Regions from separate parts of the Paenibacillus sp. FSL H8-0168 genome, predicted to be linked through region 1. Evidence: predicted binding sites of a transcription regulator. Region 1 holds the regulator's gene; the other holds the start of a gene.

Region 1 (15,230 bases):
GATTCCATTTTGTAGATGATTTCAGGATTTTTGTCTTCACCATTATATATAAGAAGCGCGGGAACGCTGGATATCCGGTACTCCTGTACCAGTTCAGGAATATAGTTAATGTTGCTCTGCACCACTGCTTCTTCAGGGAGCAAATGCTCTGCTACCTCCAGCATTTTACGGGCAGCCGCGCATGTTCCGCACATGGGAGTGTACACAAACAAAGCCAGCTTGCATCCCTCCCATATGGCACGGCGCGCCTCTTTTTGTCCGATCTCTTTCATCGTTCAGACCCTTTTCTGATCTCTCGCATACGCTCTTCGGGTATGGGCCCGTTATGCACGGTGACTCCCTCTGGCTTATTCGCATAGAGTAGCTCATACATGGCTCGCCGCCCCTCTGGACTGGAGGAATGCAAGTAAATTTCACGCGGATATAACCGTTTCCCTGCGATAGCAGCAGCCACATCCTTTCCCGTAGGCTGACCTGGACCCAAATCATAATCTAGCGATAGTATTGAAATAGGGTATTCATGAAGTAGCAGCAGACACTCATCCGCATCTCTTGCCAGCTTAAAGCCCGGAGGACAAGGCCGATAATCGTCCATAAACAAATACATCAACTTCTCCTCCTTTTTCCCATAAATGCAAGCTCACAAGCCTCAAAGATAGTTATTATCAATCAGACCGATTTACTCCCAGCTTAGAATCATTTGAATATCCTCCTGATGTGTCCCATCAGGTCCCGTCTCACTCTCCAAAACGATAGGAATACCTCTTACAGCCTCCTGATTTGTCATCCAACGCATACCCTCAGTACCAATGTAGCCTTGACCCACACGGGCGTGTCTGTCTTTTTTAGAGCCATACGGGTATTTAGAATCGTTCAAATGAACTCCGCACAGAGCTGACCAATAGCCGAGACGATCTCCTTTTTCGATCAAAGCCTCGTCCATTCCACCGTTCCACAATCCCGCTGCATATGCATGACAAGTGTCTAAGCAAAAGCCGATACTGTCAGGATACCGGCACAGCTGACGGATCTGTACCATTTCCTCAAGCGTGGTTCCCATGGGTCCATGATCTCCCGCCTGATTTTCGATCAATATTTTAGCATTTCCCAGCCAGCCTTCCAGCACATCATTAAAACAGTTAATGATATTACGGTAGCCCTCTAGAGGGTCTAACGAATGCATATGACCAAAATGAACGACAATCCCTTTTGACCCACAGGCTTCAGCAATATCCAGATCATTGCGTAATGAAGCAATCGTCAGCTCATAAAGTTCCTGACCACGCTCGGACCCATGAGCCGGATTAACGGGATATGGTGAATGAGCAATGGATTGAAGCTGGTGCTCTAAACAGTAAGCGTTGCAAGCAGCAGCATCAGTAGCACTCCATTCCTTAAGCCTAAGACTACGAGGATTTTTCGGGAAATATTGAAATGAACGTCCCCCCTGCTCTCGCGCACGCATAGCGGCTTTGGAAAAGCCACCACGCGTACTCACATGGGAGCCGATGAGCAATTTAGGCATCATGCTGCTGTACCGGGCAATAAAATGCTTTTTTCCCCGCCAGTTCAACCCTTACAATTTTCCCGCCACTTGGAGATTCTTCTCCTTCGCGGTCATATACTCGACACTGATGATCAAATCCACCTGTTAGCGTGTCCCCCTCCATTAGAGGCATTTCCATGTACCCGCCTTCCGCTGTAGCTTCACGTAGTACGGATTGAGTGGCATGATATAGCTTTTCCACTTTTTCTGGCGACTGCACAATGTTCTGTACTTTGGAACCCGGTGTAAATCCGGCGATATAAGCAATTTCGTCTGAATAACAATTGCCAATACCCGAAAAAATGTGCTGATTCACCAGCGTTGTTTTCAAAATCCCCCGGCGTCCCTTCAGCCGTGCTGTAAACTTTTCCAACGTCATGCGACGGTCTAACGGATCAGGTCCCAGGTCTGACAAAGCTTCTTCTGTTTCTTTAGCCGTTAGCAGGTGTAGATAACCTAAGCGCAGTCCGATAAAATAAAGCTTTACTCCACTAAAATCTAATTCGATTTGAACTGTACGATCTGGACGCTGCTCCTCCGTTCCCAGATATAATAGTCCTCCGAGCATCAGATGAAGTACGAGCCGCCCGCCCGTGTTTAAATGAAAAATCAAATGCTTGCCTCGACGCTCTAAATATACAACGGTCGTTCCCAGCAATTGCTTCTCAAACGTTTCCACTTCAGTATTAATGGACTTTTCACGGCTAACCGTAACTCCAGTAATCGGAATGTCCAAAATTTGTTTTGATAATAAGATTCTGTAGTTTTCCATTTCAGGAAGTTCCGGCATAACAACATCTTTCCTTTCGTAGCTACATAGCTTTTAATTCTCGCAAGTTTTGTAAGACATATACTTTCTATTATTTCAGCTCTTCTTTCATCCAGTCCTGCAGTTCAGCGAGATTGTCAAACATCAGGTCAGGTTTCACTCCAACGGTACGCACATGCTCGTCCATATTAGCGCGGGTCGTCACGCCCGACAGGATCAGAGCTGTTTTACAACCTGCTGCTGCACCTGCCGCAATATCTGTAAGCATATTATCGCCCACAACCAGAGCTTCATCCGCCCTAATGTTTAAGCGGTTCAGCGCATAGTTCATCAATACGCTTGAAGGCTTGCCGATGACAATAGGCTTTACCTGTGAAGCCGCTTCAATTGCAGCTCCAATCGTACCTGCACCTGGCGTTAGCCCATCATGTGAAGGCAATTGGAGATCCGGGTTTGTCAAAATAAAAGTTGCTCCTTCCCGAATCCAACGCATGGCAGCGGCCAGCGCATCATATGTAAATTGACGATCTATCCCCTGCACCACATAATCAGGATGGTTCTCAACAAGCTGCAAACCGGCTCCTGTGAGTGCATCGCGTAATCCTGTTTCACCAATACAATATACACGAGCTCCAGGACTTTGCTGTGCAACATATTGTGCAGCTGCTAACGCCGAAGTATATACTTCATGGCTGGCCGCTTCAATTCCCATACCAATCAAATGCTCAGCCACCGAATCGGGTGTACGTGAAGCATTGTTTGTAACATAAGCATAAGGTATCTGGTCTGTACGCAATCGGGATATGAACAGATCCGCACCCTTGATCATCCGATTTCCATGATAAAGTGTTCCATCCAGATCAATTAGTAACGATTTTATCGCAATCCCCTCCCCCACTTCAAATCCATTCACATCTTAGCATTAAAAATTATAATTCATCCCATGAACTATGTTCTCCTTCTTATTTAACCACCTTAATTATTCAGGTCATAAAATAATCGGCCGTCTCTATTCATCTCATCTATCTTAAGTCAAAAATGCGTATGAAGTCCATGAATTGCTGGTAAACCGTCCAAAATAGTGCCATTCCTCGCTAAAACCCGTCGCTTTCACATGACATAAGTTCACTTCTTCGTCGAAATCCATCGAAGGCGCTATTTCCTCAAAGGAAATCTCCTGTATTTCCTGGTCATGCTCAAGAAGTATAATCCTTTAAATTCGATATATAGAAACTCGAATATGACACGCCTCCATATGTGGTAGAACAAATTCATCCCCCACCACCCTGCACGGGTTCTCATCTCTTGTCGCATCCTGCGCTTTCCCGGAAAATAATTTCGGTGAAAAACAAAGGCACCGAGGCAAGCCCCGGCACCCATGCACATATCTTCTCCAATCGTTTATTAACCGATATCGGGTACCGGTAACAACACATGCTGCTCCGCAAGCAATGAATTAGGAAATATGCTTTGCGCTTCCTCCAGCAATGGCTGAAGCTGCTCCTGATCTTTATACCTAGAACTAAAATGCGTCATGATTAACTGACCCGCACCTGCGGCTTTTGCAGCTTCCGCTGCCTGAAGCGCTGTACTATGATGATACTCGTAAGCTGTATCTGCCAGTTCATGCAGAAAAGTGGCTTCATGAACGACGACAGTTGCATCTTGAGCCAGCACTACCGTATTCGGACAAGGTCTCGTATCCCCTAAAATCGTGATGATACGCCCTTTTTTCGGCGAACCCAGTACATCCTGAGGATGCAAAATAACTCCACCCTCTACCTCCACGCTTTCCCCACGCTTTAACTTACCGTACACCGGGCCAGGCTTAATACCATATCGCTCCAACAGCTCTTGGTTAAGCTTACCGGGCTTATCCATCTCTACAACTCGGTAGCCATAGCTGTCAATCCGATGATCCAGCAAAGCTGACTCTACCCGGAATTGTCCGTCATCAAACAGAACCCCGCCCGTATGCTCCACAATATGTAGTTGGTAATTGATACGCGATTGGCTGATCCCTAAAGATAGCTCTATATATTGCTGGATTCCAGGCGGCCCATATACCGTCAGTGGTGTCGTTCCCCCTTGATACGCTCTGCTCGACAGCAGTCCCGGCAGACCAAAAAGATGATCCCCATGCAAATGGGTGATAAATATTTTTTCAAGTCTGCTTAGTTTGAGCGGCGAACGCAATACCTCTTGTTGAGTGCCTTCGCCGCAGTCGAACAGCCACATGCTTCTTCGTTCTTCCAGCAAACGAAGAGCGATGGACGTTACATTTCGCTGAATCGTAGGCACCCCTGCATTTGTACCGAGAAAATAAAATTCCATAACATTAACCTTCTTCCTGCTGACCAGCAAAAAACCTCCGAAGCTCGGAGGGTATTTGCTATCCCATCTGATAAAGGTGTTAAACCTTTTCGACGTTAAAATACTGCGCCTGAGGGTGGCTGAACACCATGGCTGATACAGAAGCCTCCGGTTCCATCATAAACCCTTCCGTCAGCTCAACGCCAATATCCTCAGGTTTTAACAACTGGAACAACGGCCCCTGATCCTCTAGATCTGGACATGCCGGATAGCCAAAGGATACCCGAATGCCTTGATATCTGGCACCGTGTCGCTGTTTCATTGTCATATCGGCAGGGTCCGGGAACCCCCAGCTATCCCTGATAATATGGTGAAGCCGTTCCGCTAACCCTTCTGCTACTTCGAGTGCTACCGCTTGAAGTGCATGCGAGCGCAGATAATCTCCTTTATCTTTCCACTGGGTAGATATCTGCTGAATCCCATGACCAGCTGTAACGACCATGAAACCTACATAGTCCATAACCCCGGATTCCACTGATTTCAAGAAATCAGCCAGACATAGATAAGGCTCTACCTGCTGGCGCGGGAATGTAAATGTGTGCAGTACCTTGCTCACATCCGACGGATCATAGATCAGAATTTGATCTCCTTGGGACTGCGCTGGAAAGAACCGATACATAGCATGTGCCTGGATGATTCCGTCTGTCACAGCTTCAAACATGATGCTGTCCACGGTTTCCTTCAACTGAATCGCTTTCGGATCTTCCGAAGCCAGCAGCTGTTCAACATTGCCTTTTAAACCAAGATGATGCCCCATTAGCATCTGCATATTCACGTAAGGCAAAATATAATTCAGTGGATAGTTGCGTAGTACATGGCGATCCGTATCTGGTGGAATATAAACGGGCAAATCCTGAGCAATATTAGAGCGCACAGCTCGAGTGAGCTTAGGGAGCGGCTTGGCTTCCACGACGATTGCCGCTTCCGCCTCCCGCTCAGCCTCCATGTCCTCAGCCATTTTTTTGCGGGACTCAGGATTCATAAGCTTATTGGCAATATCCAGACCATCCATAGCATCCTTTGCATAGGCAACCAGACCATCATACTCAGGACGGATACGATTTTTAGTGAACTTACGTGTTAAAGCAGCTCCACCCACCATTATTGGAATATCAATATTCGCATTTTTTAAATCCTGTGCGGTCAGCACCATTTGTTGTGCCGATTTAACAAGCAGTCCGGATAAGCCAATCATATCGGCCTTTTCTTCACGGTAAGCTTCAATAATGCGTTCTGGTGGTACTTTTATACCCAGATTCACGATATGGTAACCATTGTTGGATAGAATAATCTCCACCAGATTCTTACCAATGTCATGCACATCACCTTTGACTGTAGCCAACAAAATCTTACCTTTTACTGAGGATTCATTCTTCTCCATGAACGGCTCTAAATAGGCTACGGACGCCTTCATCACTTCAGCGCTTTGCAGAACCTCTGCAACAATCAGTTCGTTATTGTTAAACAGTCGTCCTACTTCCTCCATCCCCTTCATCAGCGGGCCATTAATAATTTCCAGCGAAGAATATTTCACGAGCGCCTGCTCCAGATCCGGAATGAGTCCCTCCTTACTTCCCTCGACTACATAGGAAGCCAGTCGTTCTTCGAGCGAAAGGTTTGATATCTTTTCTTTTTTCTCCACTTTCTTGTTACGGAAAGCTGCTACAAAAGCGGATAAAGTATCGTCATTTGTTTTATAGATCAAGTCTTCCGCAAGTTTCCGCTCATGCTCTGGAATGGATGCATAACGTTCAAGCTTCTCAGTGTTTACAATCGCATAGTCCAGACCTGCTTTGGTGCATTCATATAAATAGACGGAATTGAGCACTTCACGACCCGCTTCCGGCAAACCAAAAGATACGTTACTGATGCCCAGGATGGTATGTACCCCGGGAAGCGCTTCTTTAATAATGCGAATGCCCTCAATCGTTTCCTTAGCTGAACCGATATATTGCTCATCACCTGTTCCTACTGGAAATACGAGCGTATCAAAAATTAGATCCTCCGCTGCCAAACCGTAACGGTTCACCAACAGATCATAAGAACGTTTAGCTACCTCAAGCTTATCCTCACGTGAAATAGCCTGTCCGCGTTCATCAATGGTTCCAACAACAACAGCGGCGCCGTACTTATGAATAAGAGGAGCCATTTTCTCAAATTTCTCTTCACCATCCTCCAAATTAATGGAGTTAATAATCGCCTTACCTTGCGAATATTGAAGTGCTTTATCAATGACTTTAATATCCGTGGTATCAATCACCAAAGGTACTTTTACCTTGTTTACAACCAATTTCAAAAACGCTTCCATATCCGTCATTTCATCGCGATCCGGGTCCTGCACACAAATATCAATGACATGCGCTCCGCTTTTTACCTGAGCGCGGGCAATTTCAGATGCCTCTTCATATTTGCCTTCCACGATCAAACGCTTGAATTTGCGGGAGCCCAGAACATTCGTTCGTTCACCAACCATATACGGACGATTGTCCTGTTCAATATATACAGGCTCAATGCCTGATACGGCAGGAGGATGATGACCTACCAGCGGACGCGGCTCAAACTGAGCCATACTTTCACTCATAACTCGAATGTGCTCAGGCGTGGTACCACAACAACCCCCAGCAATATTCAGCCAGCCTTTTTCAGCGAAAGCAGCCATTTTACGTGCTAATGAATCAGGCGATTCATGGTATTGGCCATTTTCATCGGGCAAGCCCGCATTTGGATAACAGCTAATAGCTGCAGAGGACATTTCAGACAGAGAGCGAATATGATCACGCATAAACTCTGGACCTGTAGCACAATTCAACCCAATCGAAATTGGATGTAAATGTTCCAGCGATATGCAAAAGGATTCGATATTTTGTCCGGCCAACGTCGTTCCCATAGGCTCAATCGTGCCTGAAATCATTAGTGGAAGCTCGATACCTGTCTGCTCAAAAGCCTGCCGAATTCCGATGCTTCCAGCTTTGACGTTAAGCGTATCCTGTGAGGTCTCCAAAAGGAGTACATCCACGCCGCCTTCAATAAGCGCCAAAGCCTGCTCTTGATAGCTTTCAATCAGCTCAGCAAATGTAACACCACCTGTGACAGACAAGGTTTTCGTGGTTGGGCCCATAGCTCCTACTACAAAACGAGGCTTGTCCGCAGTGCTGTATTTATCCACCGCGTTACGCGCCAGTTTGGCTGCCACCAGATTAATTTCACGGGCACGTTCTGGTATATCGTAATCCGCCAAAACGACGGATGTTGCTCCAAATGTATTCGTTTCAATTAGGTCTGCTCCGGCCTTCAAGTAGGCTTCATGAATGCCTTGAATGACATCCGGTCTCGTTAAGACCAGCATTTCATTACAGCCCTCCAGCTCTTCCCCACCAAAATCATCGGGGGAAAGGTCTTCCTGTTGAATCATGGTGCCCATGGCCCCATCAAGAAGGAGTATTCTTCGTTGTAATGCATCCTGCAAGCTAACTTTATCCAAATTTCTTCACCCCCGCAAAACGTTAAATCCTAGTTTAGCAGAAACCGTATCATTTAGATAGATTGAAGTAAAAACATACGTTTTATACAGGTTGTTCTTTGTAAAAACGACTTCTCTAATCCATTTTTATAGTTTGTAGCATTACAGAACGTACTTAACCCTGACCCTTTAGCTATAGTCATTTGCATTATAAAATGTTGAAATCCTGTATTGTACAACGTTTCAAGACATGGTATTCTTTATACAACATTAATCCAAGTGGAAAAGAGGGAATAAGCATATGGCCGAAATCTTAATACGTAATACGAACGAGCGAATTAGCGGTGAAGAACAAGTACGTGAATTTCTGGAGAGTCACGAGATATTGTATGAACATTGGGATACTTCCAAATTGTCCGGGGAGCTGCAAGAGAACTTTACCTTAACAGATGATCAAAAGGCCGCTGTTCTCAAAACATTTGAACCCGAAATCAAGGATTTAGCCGCACGTCGCGGATATAAAATATGGGACGTTATCACTTTATCTGAAGCAACGCCGAATTTAGACGAGCTGCTGGCCAAGTTTGAGCAAATTCACACCCACACCGAGGATGAAATCCGTGCCATTGTCGCTGGTAAAGGCATCTTCATCATTAAAGGCCCTGAAGAGATCGGCTATTTTAACGTAGAGCTTTCACCGGGGGACGTTATCTCCGTACCTGAAAATATACCTCACTTCTTCACTTTAATGGAGAATCAAAAGATCGTCGCAATCCGATTGTTCATCGAAGAAAATGGCTGGATTGCCGAACCGTATGAAGACCCAACCTTCATTAAAGCATAATTACGAATTTATCCTTGTGTGAATAAAAAACTCCCTCTGCTCTGTAACAATCGAGCGAAGGGAGTTTTTTTAATACTCGTTTCTAAAGACTATGGATTTCTTACTTTAACGATTGAATAATTCCGTCCAATTCAGACAGATGCTTGATTTCGAACTTGGGCTTGATCTCTGTGGTATTGGTTTTAGCGTTCCGGTTCACCCACACCGAGTGTACACCTGCTGCCAACGCTCCTTGAATATCAGTCGTCAGCTTATCTCCTACCATTAAAGCATGTTCAGGCTCAATACCAAGAAGCCCCAAAGCATGCTGGAATATAGACGGATCAGGCTTGCCTCGACCAAATGAACCTGAAATGACAACATGATCAAAAAAAGGAGCTAATTGAGGAACTCCATCCAGTTTCTCCTGTTGTAGATCAGGGGAGCCATTTGTCAGCAATAACAGTTTGTAATGTCCCTTCAATTGTTCTAGAATCTCAAACGTTTCTTCATATACATGTGGACGCGCGCGTCTTTCCGAAGCAAATTGGATAGCCAGCTTTTCCGCCAACTTCTCATTATCTATCCCGAGTTGCAGGAGTCCTCTACGCCATGATTCCTTTCGATAAACAGGGGCCAACTGTTCCAATTGGCGGAATTCAGGTTGCTCACCTGCTGTAAAATTCGCCCACAATCCTTCAAACGGGTTAATGCCGATCATTTGAGTAAAACTAAAGGTTTCATAGGATTCATACAAAGCGCGTGCTTCCTTACGTACCGCTTCCTCCAGAGTTTTCGGATCAACGCCTGCTTCACGTGAGCCTGTTTGGCACGCTGCATCAAATGCCTCTTCTACACTACGTTCATCCCATAAAAGGGTATCATCAAGATCAAACATTACCGCCTGAATCGTCATCTGAATTATCCACTCTCTTTCCACAGTATATGTACACCTATTTGCTCGGTTAAGTATTTGAATCGTTATGTGTGCCCATATTAAGCAAGCGGCCGCAGCATGTTATATGAAATAACATCATACGGCCTTTATTAAAGAGCTACAGGCTAAATCAGTTATTTCTTGTCCACCTGTATCTGATTGGATAGCGCAAACTTCTCAAGTCGCTCTGCAATGGCATCCGTGTCATAGCGACCTAATGATTTTGTGAAAATGAAATTACCGCCCTTACCTTTTCTTTCAACGGTTACGTAACCCTTTTCAATCTTGATGGCTTTCATGTCCCCAGCCGTCATTGGACGTTCTCTACCACCTTTCAGCATATAGAGAGTATCCTTTCCCACTTTCAGATAAGGACGACGGATGAAAAAGATAACAGCCAGCATCAAGTAGAGGCCGAATACAAGCCAATCCATTCCTCGCATGCCAGTCTTAGTCAAAAAGTAACTCATAAGCATGTACAATACAGAAAGACCAGCCAGCATAATTGGCACAGTAATGTTACGGCCACGGAAAATATCCATTGCAGAACCTGCGCCATTAATGGTTTGAATGCCTTGCTTTTTGCGCGATTTATTTAAATGCGCTGTGTTTTTGCGTACTTTTCTTTCAAATGATCGGGCCATCTCTCAATTCCTTCCCAGATATATTACAATAAAACAATTGCCTCAAAGCTGATCTATATAGATACCGAGAACGGTACCTAAAACAAAAGGCAAATTGCAGGCTTGGGCGCTTTAACAACTTTAATGCTTCAGCCCGTCATTTCCCTTCGATGTATCATCGTCCACAAATTCAATCGTTTCAAGCTGCTGCCGAAAATTACGGCGAATGTTACCTAAATAAATTTCCCGAAGATTGGCGCGCTCTGTGGCTTCCTCTTCCGTCAAACCCTCGGATTTTGCTTTGCGCGCTAATTCATTGATGCGCTGAACTAAGCTGTCTATATCCAAATTGTGTCCCCTCCATAAAAGCAAAGATATAATACACTTTGACATGTAGAAAAGAGCTTGTCAAGGCTCCCGCATTACGCTCCCTGACAAGCTCTAATTGTCTATAGATCAGAAGTTAGGAAGCTTGAGTACCTGACCTGCCTGTACTCCCCGATCCTCCAAACCGTTAATCCGCACAATTCCTTCTATATATACCCGTGTATCCATTCGTTCCGGTTTATGATTTGCGGCAATCTCCCACAACGTATCTCCAGGTTGTACGGTCAGTTTAGTCACTTCTTCCTTGGAAGCTGAAGGTGCCGCGAAAACCGTAAGTACACCTGCCCCTGCAATCCAAGCAACAATCACTAAAATAAGAAGCTTAACTAAAAGAGTATTAGTAATAATTTGCATAAAATGCGCTCTACCCTCTTTTCGGGTCTCCTGCAAATTTTCTGAATTCATCGGAAAAATACTTTGATAAGTGCTATATTTCATCATTGGCTGCGACCTCCAAACGTTTGTTCTTATGTTTTCACAATATAACACGAACATTTGTTTTGTTCAATAGAAAAGAGAACAAAAGTTCGCGATTATTTTTAGGGATTATTTAGAACTTATGTTTGTACGAACGGAGGTTCTATGCTATAATTTTCCCAAACGTTACTAAATGGGGTTGATACGGTATGTCTAAGATTTCGAGCCGCCAGCAGGCCATTCTTGAATTTATCCGCAATGAAGTGCGTCTAAAGGGATACCCCCCTTCTGTACGCGAAATAGGCGAGGCTGTCGGATTGGCCTCCAGTTCTACGGTTCACGGTCATTTGGATCGTTTAGAGAAAAAAGGACTCATTCGACGCGATCCTACAAAACCACGGGCTATTGAGTTACTCGGTCAAGACGAATCGGATAACAGCAACTTGATTAATTACTCCATTAGTCGTGTCCCCGTCGTCGGCAAAGTAACTGCTGGCCTTCCTATTACGGCGACAGAAAATATTGAAGATTACTTTCCTCTTCCCCAACACTTTGTTGGTGAGGATAAAATATTCATGTTATCTGTTGTAGGCGAAAGCATGATTGAGGCTGGGATTGCTAACGGAGACTATGTAATCGTACGTCAGCAGCAGACCGCTGATAATGGCGATATTGTTGTAGCTATGACAGATGAAGACGAAGCTACAGTTAAAACCTTCTACAAAGAAAAAGATCATATCCGGCTTCAACCTGAAAATCCAGCCTTTGAACCGCTTCGCCTGACACACGTCAGCATTTTGGGCAAGGTTGTAGGACTCTTCCGGGACTTCCACTGATTTCTCGTTCTTTCTTCCCCGTTATTCTAACCACTAATACAAAACCGGCTGCCTAGGGCAAGCCGGTTTTGTATTGTTATTATGTATACTATGTATCTCACAACTATTTTTTCATTTCAGCAACCTATTCCTATTGTTTCTACTATAAAATCAGCCTCCTCATCTCAAATAATCACCCACTGATCTTGAGCAGCTATATTGATGGGCAAAACTAATAGATCTTTCTTTGTTTTAGATAAATATGGTATATTAATTACTCATAGCTCTGTAGGAGGAATTAAATGAAAAAAATTATAATTTCAGCGTTTGTTGTGATATTTATCGCCATAAACTGTGTAGTACCAACAATGGATCATTTGTATGCAGAAGAGAAATCACACATAACAACCTACGATCGTATTCAGTACATACAAATACTTATCCATTTCAGGTATTTAGAAAAGCAACTCGAAGCTGTAATTTCCGAAAGAAACAATTACCCAGAAGACAGCCAAGAATATAAACTGCTCTCTGAACAACTGAATCATATTCTTGCTCAAGAGGCGTACTACGAGAAAAAACTTAACACTCTTAATAGTAAATAATTTTCATACTAAACTGCATATTATTTATCTACACTATTAGACTCATGCCGACCTGCCTGTAACATTCTCCTGCAACGTAAAGTTGAAATGGCGAAGACAGGTTCGCATGAGTTTTTTGTTAACCATTAGGAATATAGGTACCAGCTTCTTTTTGCTTTTAATAGATTTATGCTGATACATTACTATCACAATTGACATAGTATATAGCAGACCTAAGCAAAGGAGATATGCAGATGATCAGAAATAGAGTTAAAACGTATAAGCATCGCATCGGAAAAAACAGATATCTGGTCGTTAAAGTCTTTCAAGCCGCAGCTGCTAAAACAGGAAGCGGAAATGCACTAGCAACCAATGCCTTGAATATCAAAATTTCCAAGCGTAAGCATAAACACCACTAAGATTCATCCGTACCTTCATTTCCTTGAAGGGAGGTGATCACATGAGCAGAAGACATTGCAGACGTGATTTGAGAAGAAGAAGATCAAACATCCGTTCGAATCAAAGAGCTGTTGCGCGTGCAAGAGGTAACGCACTGGCTGTTAATCTGTTTAGCGTGAATGATAGACAACGCAGACGTTAATAATCGTTTTCAAGCAAAAGCAGGAAGGATTCTTCCTGCTTTTTTTTTAGTGTTAAACAGCACACCTAACTACTGCTATGAATCGTTGAAGCAAGCGGACGAGATCGTAGAATATCACACATAGTTGAACAGTCGCTACAATTTTGCTCTTTTTATAAATCTAACAGACAGGAAATGGTGGTTCTCTTTTAGAATAGTGTGCATAGAGAAATTAAACCAGGAGGAGACAAGCCATAATAATTAAAATGTCACTTTCGAATATGGGAGATTTTAAGAAGTCAAATGAGAATAACGGCTTTATTGTGTCAGGAAGGATTATACCTAAATACGAGAACGATAATTGGACATATATAGAAGAAAGTTTCCCCGAACCATATTTTAAACAGTATGAGGATGATGACGTCGACATCAGTTATATTGATGAACAAGGAAAATCTATTTTTTTATATTATGATGAGAACGACTGTGTTGGGCAAATTAAACTTTGTACTAATTGGAATGGCTATGCTCTAATTGAGGATATTGCCGTCGCTAAAGACTGGAGACACAAGGGAATCGGAGCAGCCTTATTGAGTAAAGCAACCGAGTGGGCTAAGCAGAATAACCTTGTTGGTCTTATGCTTGAAAAACAGGATGTGAATGTTTTAGCTTGTCGATTCTATGCTAAAAATAACTTTGTAATCGGCGGAGTTGATACTATGCTATATTCTAGCTTTTTCACAGCCCATGAAAAAGCGATTTTTTGGTATTATAAGTTTAAGCATTCAAATTAGCCTAAAATCAAACTGATCAGCAAACAAAGCTCTGCCAACCAATTAAGGTTAGCAGAGCTTTTGATTTATTTAGAGTATCCACTTACTTCAAACGTGAGGATGCGATCATTTTCAGCATGTAATCCTTTTCTGCTCTTATCAGGAATCTGAAACTGAACGTCTATATACAATAACAGTTAAAATCCCGCTAATTATAATGACCACTGTAAAAATCAATAACATATTGCTATATAAATAAGCAGATGGAAAATTAATGATTGGTATAAATTTTTGATGAATAAAACGTATTGATAATAAGCCTCCTACAACTGAAATCCCTGTTCCTTCTGATAAAAAGCTTATAAAATTAAGCAAGCTCATTCCTGCGCCAGCTTCTTCTTGTCTTTAACTACTTGAAACAATAGTGGATATTACTGTTTTAATAAAAGAAAGACCACCGAAAACAAAGACTATAATAATAGACATCAGCCAAGGTATCATTTCAATAAAGAAAGCAGCTATCAAAAAGCTGATGGCAAGAAATGCAACGCCGACTGCTAGCACATGTAAGGAACCTTTCTTATCAACAAGTGCTCCTCCAAGGAAACCAAAGAAAATAACACTCATCGTTCCAGGAAAAATAATTCCACTGCCAATCATTGCGGTACTTAAGTGATGAACGTCTTTCATCATATAAGGGACCATAGAAACAAATCCAGCTACGGTACCAAACATAAGTCCGCCACAAAGGATTCCTATCATAAATGCAGTATTTTTCCCCAATGAAGGATCAACAAAAGGATTGGTTACTTGTCTGATATGTTTTAAAAAGATCAAGAAGAAAAGAATACTTATCACCAGAAAAGAAATTCTGTAAGACGTTGTATACAACATAAACATTACAATGCCTAGAGATATAAGCACGATTCCTGCAATGTCAAGTGAACCCTTTGATATGACTTCCTTTTTCAATAATTTTATCAGGAAGGGAACAGTGACAAACGTTAGAACAGGAAGAAGCAGTAAATGAGACCAATGAATATAATGAGCAATCATCCCACCAATAGCCGGTCCTATCCCTTCACCCATTGCTACGATAGACCCGATGAGGCCATATGCCTTGCCCCTGTTTTCTTTTGGGAT
Region 2 (15,230 bases), 920 kb from region 1:
GCTCTCTGAAGAAGAAATGAACCCAAACAATGTGTTTATTATTGATGGTATTGTGAGTACAATTCGGTCAAATGAAAGACATTATCACCTGCTTCAGGAAATCATGAGCATGCCAAGTACTAAAGTGATTGAGCATCCTGATGTATTTGTACGTGAATCAGGATACAGCTTTGACGATTTCAATATCATTATTGAACTTCGCAATAATCCGGCTGAGGAAATTATTTATGATACCTTTACAGCCAGTTATACAGAAGATCTTTAAATAAGCGTAATTATACAAGGAGATGATGACATGTCAGAACTGGGTCAGCAATTAAAGGAGGCCCGGCTGCAAAAAGGATTGAGCCTTGACGATGTTCAGGAAATGACGAAGATACGCAAACGTTATCTGGAAGCCATTGAGACGGGCGATTACAAAGTGCTGCCGGGAAGCTTTTATGTCAGAGCTTTTATTAAAACATACGCTGAAACGGTCGGGTTGAACCCCGATGAGATTCTGGAAGGGCATCAAAGCAATGTGCCTGAACCTGAGCCGGAAGCAGTGATGGAGCCTGTTACACAGAAACGCTCAAGCCGTCCCGCCACGATTGGTAATCTTAAATGGTTGCCTACAGCGTTAATGTGGCTTTTTCTAGTTCTCATTGTTGGGGTTATTTATGCTTATTGGGTGAGCAACAACCATTCAACTCCAAAAACAGCAGAAAACACAACGCCGATTACAACACCAAGTACAACGCCAAGCACAACGCCAAGCACGTCTACTCCTGATACCACTACGACACAGCCGAACAATGGTCAAACGACGGCTCCAAATGGTGCTGGTGGGAAGACTCCTGATGCGGGGCAAACCGGACAAACTCAGCCAGATGGTACGGGGAATACGGATGCTACTACTCCAGATACTGGACAGCAGCCGGATACGACTACACCACAACAAGGTATAACTGTGGCACAGGACGGCAAGCAAGGCAAGACGACGATTTTCAAAGTTTCCAGTGCAACGGGAGCCACAGCCAAGGTTGATATTAAAGCTACGGGTGAAAGCTGGCTTGAAGTGTACAAGGGACAAAATTCCCGTGGAGAAAAGCTGAGCTACGGTATGACTAAAAGTGGAGATGCCATGTCTTTCGATATTGGTCCGGAAGGTTTATATATCAAATCAGGACGGTCTTCTGCCACAGATATTTCCGTAGCAGGTCAACCGATAACAGATAATAAATCGACTACACGTGTACTGATCCAGCAAGGAGAAGCTTCTTCGACCGGAACGAGTGCAGGAGTGACGGGTTCACCTGCAGATTCTACGACAGGTAGCAGTACGGATTCAGCACAAAATGGTACAGATTCTACAACTACTGATGGTGAATAAACGCCTTGGTGCGAGGAAATACTAATGACTGTAATTCCTGGAAAGGCAGTCATTTCATTTTCCGCAAAGTGAGGTGTATACGTTATGACCGTCAGCTGGATTGTGACTGGGCTCGGTATCATTGTCAGTTTACTGGGCTATTATCTGACACCGAATGCATGGGGCTATGGCATACTGGGCTTTGGTCTTGCTCACATTGTGCTTGGACTCTTGGATATGTTCCGAACTCCAACACGAAGCCATAATTAGATATTTTGACCGTAATTGAAATAAAGGCGTTTTTGTCAGGAAAACTGGCAAGAACGCCTTTTTAGTCAACGGATTATTGGATTTTTGTAAATGACTAGCCTATAATTAGATATTGAACTTTGTTGTGGAAAGGAAAGTGAAACGATGGCTTCAGAAAATTCATTTGATATCGTCTCCAAAATGGATATGCAGGAGTTAACAAATGCGGTTCATCAGACGGAGCGTGAAATTGAAACACGATTTGATTTCAAGGATAGCAAAAGTAGCCTCAAGCTTGAGAAAGAAGCTCTTACGATTGCATCGGAAGACGAGTACAAGCTGAATGCGGTGATTGATATTTTGCAATCTAAAATGGCCAAACGAGGTCTGTCCCTTAAAAATGTGGAGTATGGCAAATTGGAACCCGCTTCTCTAGGTTCAGTGCGTCAGCGTCTTTCGCTTAAGCAGGGAATTGATCAAGATAATGCCAAGAAAATTAATATTCTTATTCGGGACTCCAAGCTAAAAGTCAAAAGTCAGATTCAAGGTGATCAAATCCGAGTGACTGGAAAAAACAGGGATGATTTACAGGCGATCATTCAATTGCTACGTAAAGCTGATTTGCCATTGGAGCTTCAATTTACAAACATGAAATAAAGCCGTTTTCCCTCATATATTTTGTAGGAAAAAACGTTGCTTGATGTGCGGCAGGTTATTTTGACATGCGTTTTGCGCCATATTATACTTGTAACGAAAATGCAGACAATTCAGGTGTATAGCGCTCGTCGAAAGCGATTTACATAGGATTGAATTTAATCCGAAAACTGCCATTTGTAATCAAGTACGATAATCAGGGGAGAGTGTGTTGTGAATTTACCCAACAGAATTACAATAACGCGGATTTGCCTTATCCCGGTGATGATGCTGGCTTTGCTGGTGGACTTTGATTTTTATCCGCCGCCGATTGAGATCGGAGCTTTCAAGCTGCCGTATAATCAGCTGATTGCGGCTATCATTTTCCTTGTAGCAGCCAGCACGGATGGTCTTGACGGATATTTGGCACGTAAAAATAATATGGTCACCAATTTGGGCAAGCTGTTGGACCCCCTTGCTGATAAGCTTTTGGTAACCGCTATTTTGGTTTCCTTGGTAGAAATGGGGAAAATTGATTCATGGATTGTCGTTGTGATTGTTAGCCGTGAGTTTGCGGTTACGGGGCTGCGTCAGATTGCCTTACTGGATGGGTCTGTGGTTGCTGCAAGCAATTGGGGCAAATTAAAGACGATCATCCAGATCGTTGCTATTGTAGCGCTGCTCATTAATAATTTCCCGTTTGTTTTTCTTGGTATACCGTTTGATTTAATAGCGATATGGGCAGCAGTGTTGATCACCATTTATTCGGGTATTGATTATTTCGTGAAAAATATCCATTTGCTGAGCTCCTCCAAAGTTTAACAGGATAAATTTTATGGAAACAGCAATAGGGACTAAACTTATTGCTGTTTCTTTATATAATTCCCATAATATTCGCAGTACAGGAGGAAGAATTGATGAAAGCTGAAATAATTGCAGTAGGAACAGAGTTATTACTCGGACAAATAGTGAATACAAATGCTCAATATTTGTCACAAGAGCTGGCTACAATTGGAATCGATGTATATTTTCAGACTGTGGTTGGCGATAACATAGATCGGCTTCAGGAAGCGATAAGAATTGCTCAGAAGCGTGCGGATATTATTTTGTTTTCCGGCGGTCTGGGGCCGACTCAGGATGATTTGACGAAAGAGGCGATAGCGGCTGTATTGGGGCGAAAATTGCACATAGATCGTCTTGCAATGGACAAGCTAGATCAATTTTTCCGTAACCGTGGGGTAGAAATGACCGAGAATAACCGCCGGCAGGCGCTTTCTATTGAAGGTGCTACTCCACTTGAAAATGAGACAGGGCTAGCTGTGGGCGACGCGATTGCACAGGACGGTAAATTTTATGTAGTTTTGCCTGGACCGCCTAAGGAACTCAAACCCATGTTTGCAAACCATGCGAAACCTTGGTTGCTTCAGCAAGCATTGAGCGGTGAGGAAATGCCAATTTATTCGAAAATGCTAAAATTTGCAGGGATCGGTGAGTCAGCTCTTGAAACCCATTTGTTAGATTTGATCCAATCCCAGACAGATCCTACGATTGCTCCTTATGCCAAGGAAGGGGAAGTCACGATCCGTATATCCACCAAGGCGGCCAGCGAAAGTGAAGCATTAATTAAGTTGACAGCTACGGAAGTAGAAATTCAGCAGCGTCTTTCGGAGTATATGTATGCAAGCGAGGATGTTGCGCTGGAGAAGGTTATCGTAGATCTAATGGCCAAACGCGAACTCACTGTGAGTGCGGCAGAAAGCTGTACAGGTGGAATGCTGATGGAACAGATTACTTCTATACCTGGCAGTGCTGCTATGTTTCAAGGTGGCATCGTGTGCTATTCCAATGAAATGAAGATGAAGTTACTCAACGTGCCTTATGATTATTTGGAAGGGGACCATGCGCCAGGCGCAGTGAGTAAGGAAGTAGCACTTGTGCTTGCAGAGCAGGCGAGAATGATCATGGATAGCGATTTTGGACTTTCAGTTACTGGTGTAGCTGGGCCTGGGTATTCCGAACGGAAGCCAGTCGGTCTAGTGTATATTGGCATTGCTGAACGCGACAAGGAAACGGAAGTACATGAACTGAGACTGAGTGGCAACCGTGAAACAATCCGACTGCGATCAGTTAAAGCAATCCTGTACAGATTGTGGCGCAGGCTGGTAGAGAACGAGAAACTCTCTTAAACATCTATGTACAGTGTGACTCGTAGAGTTGTTTTAGATAGATATTCATGGTATAATCATCTTATCGGAAGAACCGTTGCAAAGCCTTTTGCCAGCGGTTCTTTTTTTGTTTTAAGAGACAGGTGTAATTATAGAAGAGAGTTGTGCAAATAAAAAAAACGAATGTATGTTCGAAAAAATGCTTGGCAAGCGTGTCAAAACAAGGTATTATTAAAGTACAAACAATGAAGGATGTGAGTTTATTGTCAGATCGTCGTGCTGCGCTGGATATGGCGCTCCGTCAAATAGAAAAGCAATTTGGTAAAGGTTCCATTATGAAGTTGGGTGAGTCTACCCATATGCAAGTGGAAACGATCCCCAGTGGTTCGATTGCTTTGGATATTGCGTTAGGAACGGGCGGCTTTCCAAGAGGCCGGGTTATTGAAATATACGGACCGGAATCATCCGGTAAAACGACAGTAGCTCTTCACGCTATCGCAGAGGTGCAAAAAACAGGCGGACAAGCCGCCTTTATCGACGCCGAGCATGCGCTTGATCCGTCGTATGCAAGCAAGCTGGGTGTCAATATTGATGAGTTGTTACTATCGCAACCAGATACAGGAGAGCAGGCGCTTGAGATTGCCGAAGCCCTTGTACGTAGTGGAGCAGTAGACATTGTAGTTGTTGACTCCGTAGCGGCACTTGTGCCCAAGGCAGAGATTGAAGGCGAAATGGGAGATTCCCACGTTGGTCTTCAAGCACGTTTGATGTCTCAGGCATTGCGTAAGCTTTCTGGAGCCATTAATAAGTCGAAAACCATTGCTATTTTTATTAACCAGCTACGTGAAAAAGTAGGTGTTATGTTCGGTAACCCTGAAACAACACCAGGTGGACGTGCCTTGAAGTTTTACTCTACGGTACGTTTGGATGTTCGTCGTATTGAAAGTTTGAAAATGGGTAACGACATTGTGGGTAACCGCACACGTATTAAAGTCGTGAAGAACAAAGTTGCCCCTCCTTTCCGTCAGGCTGAGGTGGATATTATGTACGGTGAGGGTATTTCCAAAGAAGGTAGCTTGATCGATATCGGTACGGAGCATGACATTGTCGACAAGAGCGGAGCCTGGTATTCCTACGAAGGTGAGCGCCTTGGTCAGGGACGTGAGAATGCTAAACAATTTTTGAAGGAAAATCCGAATATTGCTAGTACGATCGAACAAAAAATTCGGGTGGCCAGCAATTTGATTACGACGGTTGCTCCGCCTACAGAAGAAGAGTTGGCACAGCAAGCGAAGGAAGAACAGGAATTGTTGGAGCTTGAATAAAGCTTGGTGAATCCTGGTTTGTGAACTGGGGCCAGGGTTATGGCACCGTCCGTTTGAATAGCATGATTCTGATGCCCTGCACAGTTGTGCAGGGCATTTTTGCATCAACTAAAGTCTGCTTTGTCGGCGGAATCTAACTTTGCGTAGCAGGTGTTCAAAGGCTGCTTTCGTGAATTTCAAAGTGAGGGAAATATATTGCAGTTGGACGATGAAGATGAATACACTTCGGAAGCAAATAAGCAACAAGGGATTTCTCTTTTTCCGGATCATGAGGAATTGATGATTACTAGGGTAGAGCAGGGACAGGGACGCAAACGTGGAAGGTATATCATTCATTTTGGTCCGTATTCGCTGTCTGTATTAGAAGATGTAATGATCAAGTACAATATGTTCAAAGGAACGTCATTTGATAAAAAAGAACTGGAAGATATCGTTCTGGCAGATGAAAAGCAACAGGCTTATGTACTTGCGCTTCGCTATTTGGGGCGAAAGCCTCGCACACGTCAGGAAATTGCCCAACGTTTGTTACAAAAAGAACTGGATCAGTCTGTTATTGACGAAGTAATGGTTCGACTGCAAAGGGAACAACTCGTAGATGATGATTTATACGCCCGCCAATGGGCAAGGCAGCGCATAACTAGCCAACGTAAGGGGAAGATGTGGGTTAGGCAAGAACTTCGTCAGAAGGGCATCTCTAAAGCCTCTATTGGTGAAGCGTTAGGTGAGATCACCGATAATGAGGAGTGGGAGAGCGCTTTGACGGTCGGACGTAAGAAATGGAATCAGATACGTGGTGATATAATGGAGAAAAAAAGGAAAACCTACCCTTTTCTCATGAGACGCGGATATTCGGGGGATATGACACGCCGAGTGGTCAATCATCTCACTGCGGCCGAGCATGACGTTGCTTCAGATGACGAGGAATTGTTGCAGTGGGAGGAATAGTTGCTAAACGGCTGCTGAACCTTTGGCTAGTATGAACGGATAGGATGAGCTAGTTATTACAGGGAAAGCTGCATGGTAGTCTACTAATGTTTGCATTCCCTTGACAATGCCATTTGTCAAATAATAAAATATATATGAAACGATACTTGTGGAACGCCCTTTTTCCTTCCAAAAAAGCGGAATCCACGGGTGAGTTCTCATCGCCAAATAACAAGTGATGCCGCTATGCCAGGCGGAATTGTACATGTGAAAGCATGTGCATATGAAATGAAACGACCTTGTGTCGTTGTCTTAGTTTGACGATCAAAGTAAATGTGACAATTGCAAAAAGTCCCAAGGAATGCCTTGGAGGAACCAACGGGGAGGTGAACAGTATGATGACTGCGATCTGGTTCGTTCTCGTTGCTGTAGCCGCGTTATTCTTTGGGTTCGGGATTGGTTATTTTATTCGCAAATCTATTGCAGAAGCTAAGATCTCCAGTGCGGAAGAAGCTGCCGCGCAAATCGTGGAGAACGCGAAAAAAGAGGCAGAAGCGCTGAAGAAGGAAACGGTATTGGAAGCGAAAGATGAAATCCACCGCATTCGTGCCGAAGCTGAAAAAGAAACTCGTGAACGTCGCAATGAAATTCAACGACAGGAACGAAGATTGCTGCAAAAAGAAGAATCGCTGGATAAAAAATTGGAATCGCTGGAACGCAAAGAAGAACAAGTGGCCAACAAAGAGAAACGAATCGATGAAACCCAGCAGCAAATTGATTTGATTTACAAGAGTCAGGTAACTGAGTTGGAACGTATTTCCAATCTGACGATGGAGGATGCAAGAAGTATTATTCTGACCAACGTAGAACAGGAAGTTCGTCATGAAACAGCTCAGATGATTAAAGAAATTGAGCAGCAGGCCAAAGAAGAAGCGGACAAAAAGTCTCGTGAAATCATCACACTGGCCATCCAACGCTGTGCGGCAGATCATGTAGCAGAAACGACGGTTTCTGTTGTCACATTGCCGAACGAAGAAATGAAAGGCCGGATTATCGGGCGCGAAGGCCGTAATATCCGTGCACTTGAAACTCTTACAGGAATCGACCTCATTATTGATGATACGCCGGAAGCTGTTATATTGTCTGGATTTGATCCGATTCGTAGAGAGATTGCGCGTACTGCGCTTGAAAAGCTCGTAGCGGACGGACGGATACATCCGGCTCGTATTGAAGAGATGGTGGAAAAATCCCGTAAAGAGGTGGACGAACGAATCCGTGAGTATGGTGAGCAGGCCACCTTTGAGGTGGGCGTGCATAGCTTGCATCCGGATTTGATCAAGATCTTGGGACGTCTCAAGTTCCGTACGAGTTACGGACAGAACGTATTGAAGCACTCGATGGAAGTTGCATACTTGACAGGTCTGATGGCCGGGGAACTGGGCGAAGACGTTGTACTGGCAAGACGGGCAGGATTGCTGCATGACATCGGGAAGGCGCTGGATCACGAAGTGGAAGGATCGCACGTTGAAATTGGCGTGGAACTGGCGAAGAAGTACAAGGAACACCCGGTCGTTATCAACAGCATTGCTTCACATCACGGCGACTGCGAAGCGACTTCAGTGATCGCCATGCTGGTTGGGGCGGCAGATGCCCTGTCAGCAGCAAGACCGGGAGCGCGGCGTGAAACGCTAGAGACGTACATCCGTCGTCTTGAGAAGCTGGAACGCATCTCCGAATCTTTTGAAGGCGTTGAAAAATCATACGCGATTCAAGCCGGACGCGAAGTTCGTGTCATGGTACAGCCAGAGAAAATTGATGATGCGGAAGCATTCCGACTGGCCCGTGATATTACGAAAACGATTGAGAATGAACTGGACTATCCGGGACATATCAAGGTTACCGTCATACGCGAGACCCGTGCGGTAGAATACGCAAAATAAAAGCATTTCAATGAAAAGTGGCCGCTGCTTGTAGGGCCACTTTTCATTATGTAAGGCAGACTAGGGAGGGCTTTCTATCAACGTATTATTTATTGGAGACATCGTCGGCAGTGTAGGCAGAAAGGCATTGAGGGAGAATCTCCCTTCGCTAAAATCAAAATACAACCCGCATGTTATTATCGTAAACGGAGAAAATGCGGCTTCGGGAAGAGGAATTACCCCAGCCATCGCCAGAGAATTTTTTGATTGGGGCGTTCATGGGATTACGATGGGAAATCATACTTGGGACAATAAGGAAATATTTGATTTTATAGATGATGAGCCACGGATCATCCGCCCGGCTAACTTTCCACCAGGAACACCAGGCCGGGGGTATACCGTTGTAAAAGGTGGAGGTAAAGAGCTGGCTATTGTTAATCTGCAAGGTAGAACCTTTTTGCCAGCTATTGACTGTCCATTCCGTGCAGCAGATGAAATTGTCGATGAACTACGGAAAAAACATAAGCATATCCTAGTTGATTTTCACGCCGAAGCAACCTCGGAAAAAATCGCTATGGGTTGGCATTTGGATGGACGTGCTTCAATCGTGGTAGGTACGCACACACATGTACAGAGTAATGACGATACGATTTTGCCACAAGGAACTGCGTATCAGACAGATGCGGGAATGGTAGGTCCTTATGAGGGAGTGCTTGGGATGCAAAAAGAGGCTGTGTTACAGAAATTCCAGACCCAGCTTCCGGTACGTTTTCAAGTGGACATGGGCAAATGGCACTTTCATGCCATCAGCGTAGAACTGAATGATAATGATGGAAAAGCCCGCAAAATTCAGAAAATTAGACTTAAAGAAGATGAATGGCGGATGGATTAACTTTTTTGTGAGCTACTTAAGGAAAGAATAAGGAAAACTGTCACCAAAAAGCAGGAATTATTTGCTGACCCTCGAATAACATCTAATAGTGGAATCAAACCATCATCATTCCCAGGGGAGGTACTTACTATGGATGTATTAAAAGTATCAGCAAAATCCAATCCCAATTCAGTTGCAGGCGCACTCGCTGGAGTACTGCGTGAACGCGGAAATGCAGAATTACAGGCGATTGGAGCGGGTGCACTAAACCAAGCCATTAAAGCGGTAGCCATTGCCCGGGGATTTGTCGCACCAAGCGGAGTGGATTTGATTTGTATTCCTGCTTTTACAGACATTGTTATTGATGGAGAAGATCGGACTGCGATCAAATTGATTGTAGAACCAAGATAATAAATGTAAGTTGCCTGAGCCTGTTTACGATTTGTAAACGGGCTTTTTTGCATTGTGAGTCTGTTACTATGATTTTTTAAAATAAATTTGTAGTGCTTCAATCTATAAATGGAGGTAAGATGCATGAATGATAAGCTAAAAGTGAATTGGCCTGTTGTTGACTTTCATTGTGATGTGTTATGTAAAATGCAACTCAATACGCAGATTGATTTCAGTCATCCATCGCTTGATGTCACAAAAGAACGTTTGCTAGAAGGTAACGTGCGGTTGCAAACGTTTGCTATATATATTTCACAGGTATTGGGCATGCCAAGATTTGAGCATGTGGTTCGTCAAATTGAGCTGTTCAGGCAGCATGTTACCTCTATCTCAGGTGGGTTGAGACCATTGCTGTGGAAGGAAGACTTGGCAATGTGGGGGCATCAGATGGAGCAAGTAAAACAGGTAGGAGAAGAGAAGCGCACGGAAAAGTTAACGTATGTGGATGGAAAGGGGACGGATCATACATGGGTACCTTGGGCTTTGCTCTCACTGGAGGGGGTAGATGCGCTGGAAGGGAACCCGTTTTATGCAGAATTGTGCTATGCCATGGGAATACGATTGATTGGGCTGACATGGAATTATGCGAACTGGGCGGCTGACGGCATTATGGAACATAGAGGAGGCGGGCTGACTAGCAAGGGGCGTGATTTGGTCAATCGCTGTAATGACTTGGGACTGCTGCTAGATGTGTCGCATTTGTCCGTACAGGGCTTCTGGGAGGTGCTGGAGGAGGCTGCTCTACCACCCATCGCCTCGCATTCGAATGCCTTTGCGAGATGTGCTCATCCTCGTAATCTACGGGATGAACAGATTCGTGCACTGATCGCTCGTAACGGACGGATTGGTTTGACCTTCGTCACGATGTTTCTCAAAGAGCAGGGTACGGTAACCGCTGAGGATCTGCTACCGCACATTGAGCATATTTGTTCATTAGGCGGCGAAAGGCATTTGATGTTTGGCTCTGATTTTGACGGTATCGAGCACCATGTGCAAGGGCTGGAGCACTCGGGTAAATTTCCGGTTTTTGCAGAACTGCTGCTGAAGCATTACCCTGAGGAGCTAGTCAAGGGGTGGCTGGGAGGACATGCACTGGAATACCTGCAAACGAATTTGCCTTCCAAAGTGTCTTCTTAAATAGCTATATACTAAGAGTTATTATTGGCTGCGAATACCTTGACAAAGTGAGAAGGATTACGAAATAATTGGAGCATCTTAGAATTGCATGGTGCTAAAATAACATTTGCAGAAATACGGCAGACGTTGGAGCGAGACTGACGGGTCACCATGCTGCACCGCCATATCAGAGGGGGCTCCATTACATAATGTTGATAAAAAAGGTTACCTGGCTTGAGCTCTTTTATGACTTGTTGTTCGTAGCTGCTGTCTCCAAGGCCACTCATGTTTTGCTACATGTTGAGCATGGTAGTATCTCATGGGAACATATGGAAAAGTTTATTATGATTTTTATCCCAATATGGTGGGCTTGGGTGGGGCAAACGGTCTACAACAATCGTTTTGGGCAAGACAGTATAACACATCGAATTTTTATGATCCTGCAATTGTTTTTCGTGTTGATCATGACCGCCAGCCTGAATATAGATTTTGATGCGTATTATGTATCTTTTTTTGTTGGCTATATTGGGTTAAGAGGTTTGACTGTCGTTCAATATTTACTTTCGGCACCCAAAGAAACGGCTCATAAACAGGAAACAGCTCGTTTTTTCGGAATTTATTTTTGGATTGGAATAGTCATCTCTAGTTTCTCCCTCTTCTTTGATTCTTGGGTTCGATATTTGATTTTATATACAGGTATAGCTATTGATATCCTCGTTCCTTTGATTGGCCGTAAAAAGTTGGTGATCACACCTATCCATACGGAGCATCTTTTAGAACGCTTTGCACAGTTCACCTTAATTTTGCTTGGCGAATCTGTGATAAGTATGCTTTCTGTTTTACAATCCGATCATTTTACGGTTTCTTCTATTGTATTTGCTGCTTTGGCTTTTGTATTAGTCATCGCAATCTGGTGGCAATATTTTGAGAATATGGAGAAGCGCGTAGATAAATCAAAACAATCAGCAGGCCAGACTATTATTTATGGTCATTTGTTTATTTATCTTTCCCTTAGCATGCTAGCTGCTTCGATTCAGCTCTTGTTTTTGGGACAAGTAGACTATATCTTTGTGCTTTGCTTTACCTTTGCTTCTGTTTTTATTTACTTTTTGTCGGTTTTGCTGGTATTTCATCAGTACAGATTAAGTCATCTTAAACCTCGTCTCAGAGTCATTTTTTTCTTGACTGGAATACTCTGTGTCCTGTTTATCCTTAATATATTTATTGTCGTTCCCCCTCATCTCATCGTAGCTGAAATCATGCTTTTCTTTCTCCTGTTCGCTAAAACGACGGTTTGATCCGACTTTATATGGAGGATATTTAACGCTGATTGGGGCGAAAAAGGGAACTTTATGCGCTCTCCTTTTCTTTCTTGGCAAAATAGGAGTATAATAGCATGGATGTGTAAAGTATTGTATAGAGAAAAAGGAGTGACCACACGATGAGTAAAATCGTACCTGTCGGCGTTTCCGCCCGTCATATTCACCTGACTCAAGAGCATATTGAAATTTTGTTCGGAGCAGGCTATCAATTAACTGAATTTAAACCATTGTCCCAACCAGGACAATTTGCCGCAAATGAAACGGTAGCTGTAATTGGTTCTAAGGGCCAATTTGATAAGGTTCGCATTTTGGGACCTGCTCGTCCCGCTTCCCAATTGGAAATCTCTCGCACTGATTCCTTTGCTATTGGTGTAAAAGCACCTGTACGCGAATCTGGTAGCATTGATGGTACACCAGGAATCACGGTAAAAGGACCAGCTGGTGAAGTGGAACTGCAAGAAGGCGTGATTGTAGCAGCCCGCCATATTCATTTCCATACATCTGATGCAGCTAAATGGGACATTAAGGACAAGCAGTTGCTGAAAGTACGTGTCGGCGGCGAACGTGGCCTTGTATTTGAAAATGTTCTTGCACGTGTGTCCGATTCTTTTGCTTTGGATATGCACATTGATACAGATGAAGCGAACGGAGCCGGTGTGAAAAACGGTGACAACGCTGAAATCGTAGACTAATATACACGTATTTAAATGCCGGAAGGCTTAAAGAGTCCGATTCTTGCAAAAGAATCGGGCTTTTTACATACTATATAATTTATAAATACTTCACTTATGTACAAAAAGAACATGAGTTCAAATTACACTCCATGGTATCTGCGGTTGATCTATGGCGATGGCCTATAAATCATGCTATAATTTAGTGTAATGCCTTTTTTAAAGGTTTTTTAGAACTTAAGATAAATTTACCCATGCCTAAAAATACAGTAAAATTACAAATTAGCTCGTGAAATAGATGGTGTAAGGAGTGACTAAGGAATGGAAAAGAAAACAAAAGATTACTCCAAATATTTTGATTTCTCGGATGCGAAGATTATTTCTGAAGATGAGCATAGCAAAAAGATCCGTATTCGCGGACGTGAAATCAACATTATGGCGGAGCCGAACCATAGAAAAGAAAAGCAGCGCGGTAAAGAGGACGTACAGGTATTGTATGATAACACAGTTCCGGATGAGCTCAAGCATATCGGTGAGGGAAAGCATTATATCGTATACACATTTGGTTGCCAAATGAACGAGCATGATTCCGAAACCATAAAAGGCTTGCTGGAGCAAATGGGCTACCAGGCAACCGAGGATCGGAAGGAAGCAGACATCATTTTACTGAACACTTGTGCTATCCGTGAAAATGCGGAGGATAAAGTGTTTGGCGAGTTGGGTCACCTCAAGCATCTCAAAACAGAAAAGCCAGGATTACTGCTTGGCGTGTGTGGCTGCATGTCACAGGAAGAGAATGTCGTTAACCGAATTATGCAAAAACACGGTTTTGTTGATATGATTTTTGGTACCCATAATATTCATCGTCTGCCTCAGCTCGTCAAGGAAGCACTCTTTAGCAAAGAAATGGTGGTCGAAGTGTGGTCTAAGGAAGGCGACATTATCGAAAACTTGCCGAAGAAGCGTGAGGGTATGCGGGCTTGGGTGAACATTATGTACGGTTGTGATAAATTTTGCACCTATTGCATTGTTCCCTTTACACGTGGTAAGGAAAGAAGCCGTCGTCCAGAGGATGTAATCGCTGAGGTACGGGATTTGGCACGTCAAGGCTTTAAAGAAATTACCTTACTGGGGCAGAATGTTAACGCTTATGGCAAGGATTTGAAAGATTTGAATTACAGATTCGGGGATCTGATGGATGATATGCGCAAAATCAATATCCCGCGTGTACGTTTTACGACATCACATCCACGTGATTTTGATGACCATTTGGTTGAAGTGCTTGGTAAGGGTGGCAATTTGGTGGAGCATATTCATCTGCCTGTTCAATCCGGTAATACGGATATATTGAAGAAAATGAACCGAAAATATACCCGTGAGCGTGTTCTGGAACTGGCCGCGAAGATTAAAGCAGCTGTTCCGCATGTTTCTCTGACAACAGATATCATCGTAGGTTTCCCGGGCGAAACAGACGAGCAGTTTGAAGATACTCTATCTCTGGTGCGCGAGGTCGGATATGACTTTGCCTACACATTTATTTATTCACCACGTGAAGGTACGCCAGCTGCTTCGATGGAAGATAATGTGCCTATGTCGGTCAAAAAAGAGCGTCTCCGGCGTCTGAACATTGCTGTGAACCAAAACAGCCTTCGCTTTAATAGTCGATTGCGTGGCGAAGTGGTTGAAGTGCTGGTGGAAGGCGAGAGCAAAAATGACAGCAAAGTGCTTGCCGGTCGGACCCGTTCCAATAAGCTTGTACATTTTGAGGGTTCTAAGGACCTGATTGGTTCCTTTGTTCAAGTGAAAATTACGGAACCTATGACCTTTTACATCAAAGGTGATCTGGTTGAAACGGCCGTAGCGGTTAACGGATAAAAGAATTTCTAACGGGTTGCATGCGGTCTGAGTAAAGGGCTGTGTGCAAGGCCGTCTAAGTGAGAAAAGGAGCGATGGGCAATGACAGAGGAGCGGTTGCAACAAACAGAACTTCAATCGGCGGCGCGCCAGCATGATCATTTGGTCAATCGCGAAATGATATTGGCAAAAGCCAAAGAATTGGCAGGTATTTTGGGTAGCAGTGAGGAAGTGCAGGTATTCCGGAAAGCAGAAGAAAAGATTCAGGATCATGGGCGCATCCAGCAACTGATTGCAACGATGAAAAAGAAGCAAAAGGAAATTGTAGCATTTGAATCCTTGAAGAATCAAAAAATGATTGCCAAAATAGAGGCCGAGCT

What was found. The regulator LexA, encoded in region 1, represses DNA repair genes until DNA is damaged. The targets are predictions, from matches to a motif close to CGAACATATGTTCG.
Positions count from the first base shown of each region.
Region 2: a site for LexA is predicted at 4,579-4,592, ahead of recA (recombinase RecA). Genes of this name have one in related genera too.

Region 1 is NZ_CP151948.1:3,227,292-3,242,521, forward strand. It holds gene MHI21_RS14215 (thioredoxin family protein) at 1-272, opposite strand, end outside; gene MHI21_RS14220 (cyclic-phosphate processing receiver domain-containing protein) at 269-607, opposite strand; gene MHI21_RS14225 (deoxyribonuclease IV) at 680-1,528, opposite strand; gene MHI21_RS14230 (Fpg/Nei family DNA glycosylase) at 1,518-2,336, opposite strand; gene MHI21_RS14235 (TIGR01457 family HAD-type hydrolase) at 2,407-3,213, opposite strand; gene rnz (ribonuclease Z) at 3,720-4,649, opposite strand; gene metH (methionine synthase) at 4,729-8,169, opposite strand; gene MHI21_RS14250 (cupin domain-containing protein) at 8,450-8,992, shown strand; gene MHI21_RS14255 (HAD family hydrolase) at 9,093-9,887, opposite strand; gene MHI21_RS14260 (hypothetical protein) at 10,043-10,552, opposite strand; gene MHI21_RS14265 (DUF896 domain-containing protein) at 10,673-10,879, opposite strand; gene MHI21_RS14270 (LysM peptidoglycan-binding domain-containing protein) at 10,988-11,356, opposite strand; gene lexA (transcriptional repressor LexA) at 11,545-12,171, shown strand; gene MHI21_RS14280 (hypothetical protein) at 12,453-12,755, shown strand; gene MHI21_RS14285 (hypothetical protein) at 12,989-13,153, shown strand; gene MHI21_RS14290 (hypothetical protein) at 13,195-13,335, shown strand; gene MHI21_RS14295 (GNAT family N-acetyltransferase) at 13,569-14,108, shown strand; partial or broken gene tet (Tet(L)/Tet(K)/Tet(45) family tetracycline efflux MFS transporter) at 14,247-15,230, opposite strand, start outside.
Region 2 is NZ_CP151948.1:2,304,271-2,319,500, forward strand. It holds gene MHI21_RS10870 (DUF3388 domain-containing protein) at 1-265, shown strand, start outside; gene MHI21_RS10875 (RodZ family helix-turn-helix domain-containing protein) at 296-1,372, shown strand; gene MHI21_RS10880 (hypothetical protein) at 1,457-1,621, shown strand; gene MHI21_RS10885 (YajQ family cyclic di-GMP-binding protein) at 1,766-2,257, shown strand; gene pgsA (CDP-diacylglycerol--glycerol-3-phosphate 3-phosphatidyltransferase) at 2,468-3,055, shown strand; gene MHI21_RS10895 (competence/damage-inducible protein A) at 3,151-4,419, shown strand; gene recA (recombinase RecA) at 4,662-5,723, shown strand; gene MHI21_RS10905 (RecX family transcriptional regulator) at 5,919-6,668, shown strand; gene rny (ribonuclease Y) at 7,043-8,587, shown strand; gene MHI21_RS10915 (TIGR00282 family metallophosphoesterase) at 8,664-9,458, shown strand; gene MHI21_RS10920 (stage V sporulation protein S) at 9,588-9,848, shown strand; gene MHI21_RS10925 (membrane dipeptidase) at 9,972-11,024, shown strand; gene MHI21_RS10930 (low temperature requirement protein A) at 11,213-12,301, shown strand; gene MHI21_RS10935 (phosphate propanoyltransferase) at 12,445-13,017, shown strand; gene miaB (tRNA (N6-isopentenyl adenosine(37)-C2)-methylthiotransferase MiaB) at 13,318-14,871, shown strand; gene MHI21_RS10945 (YlbF family regulator) at 14,953-15,230, shown strand, end outside.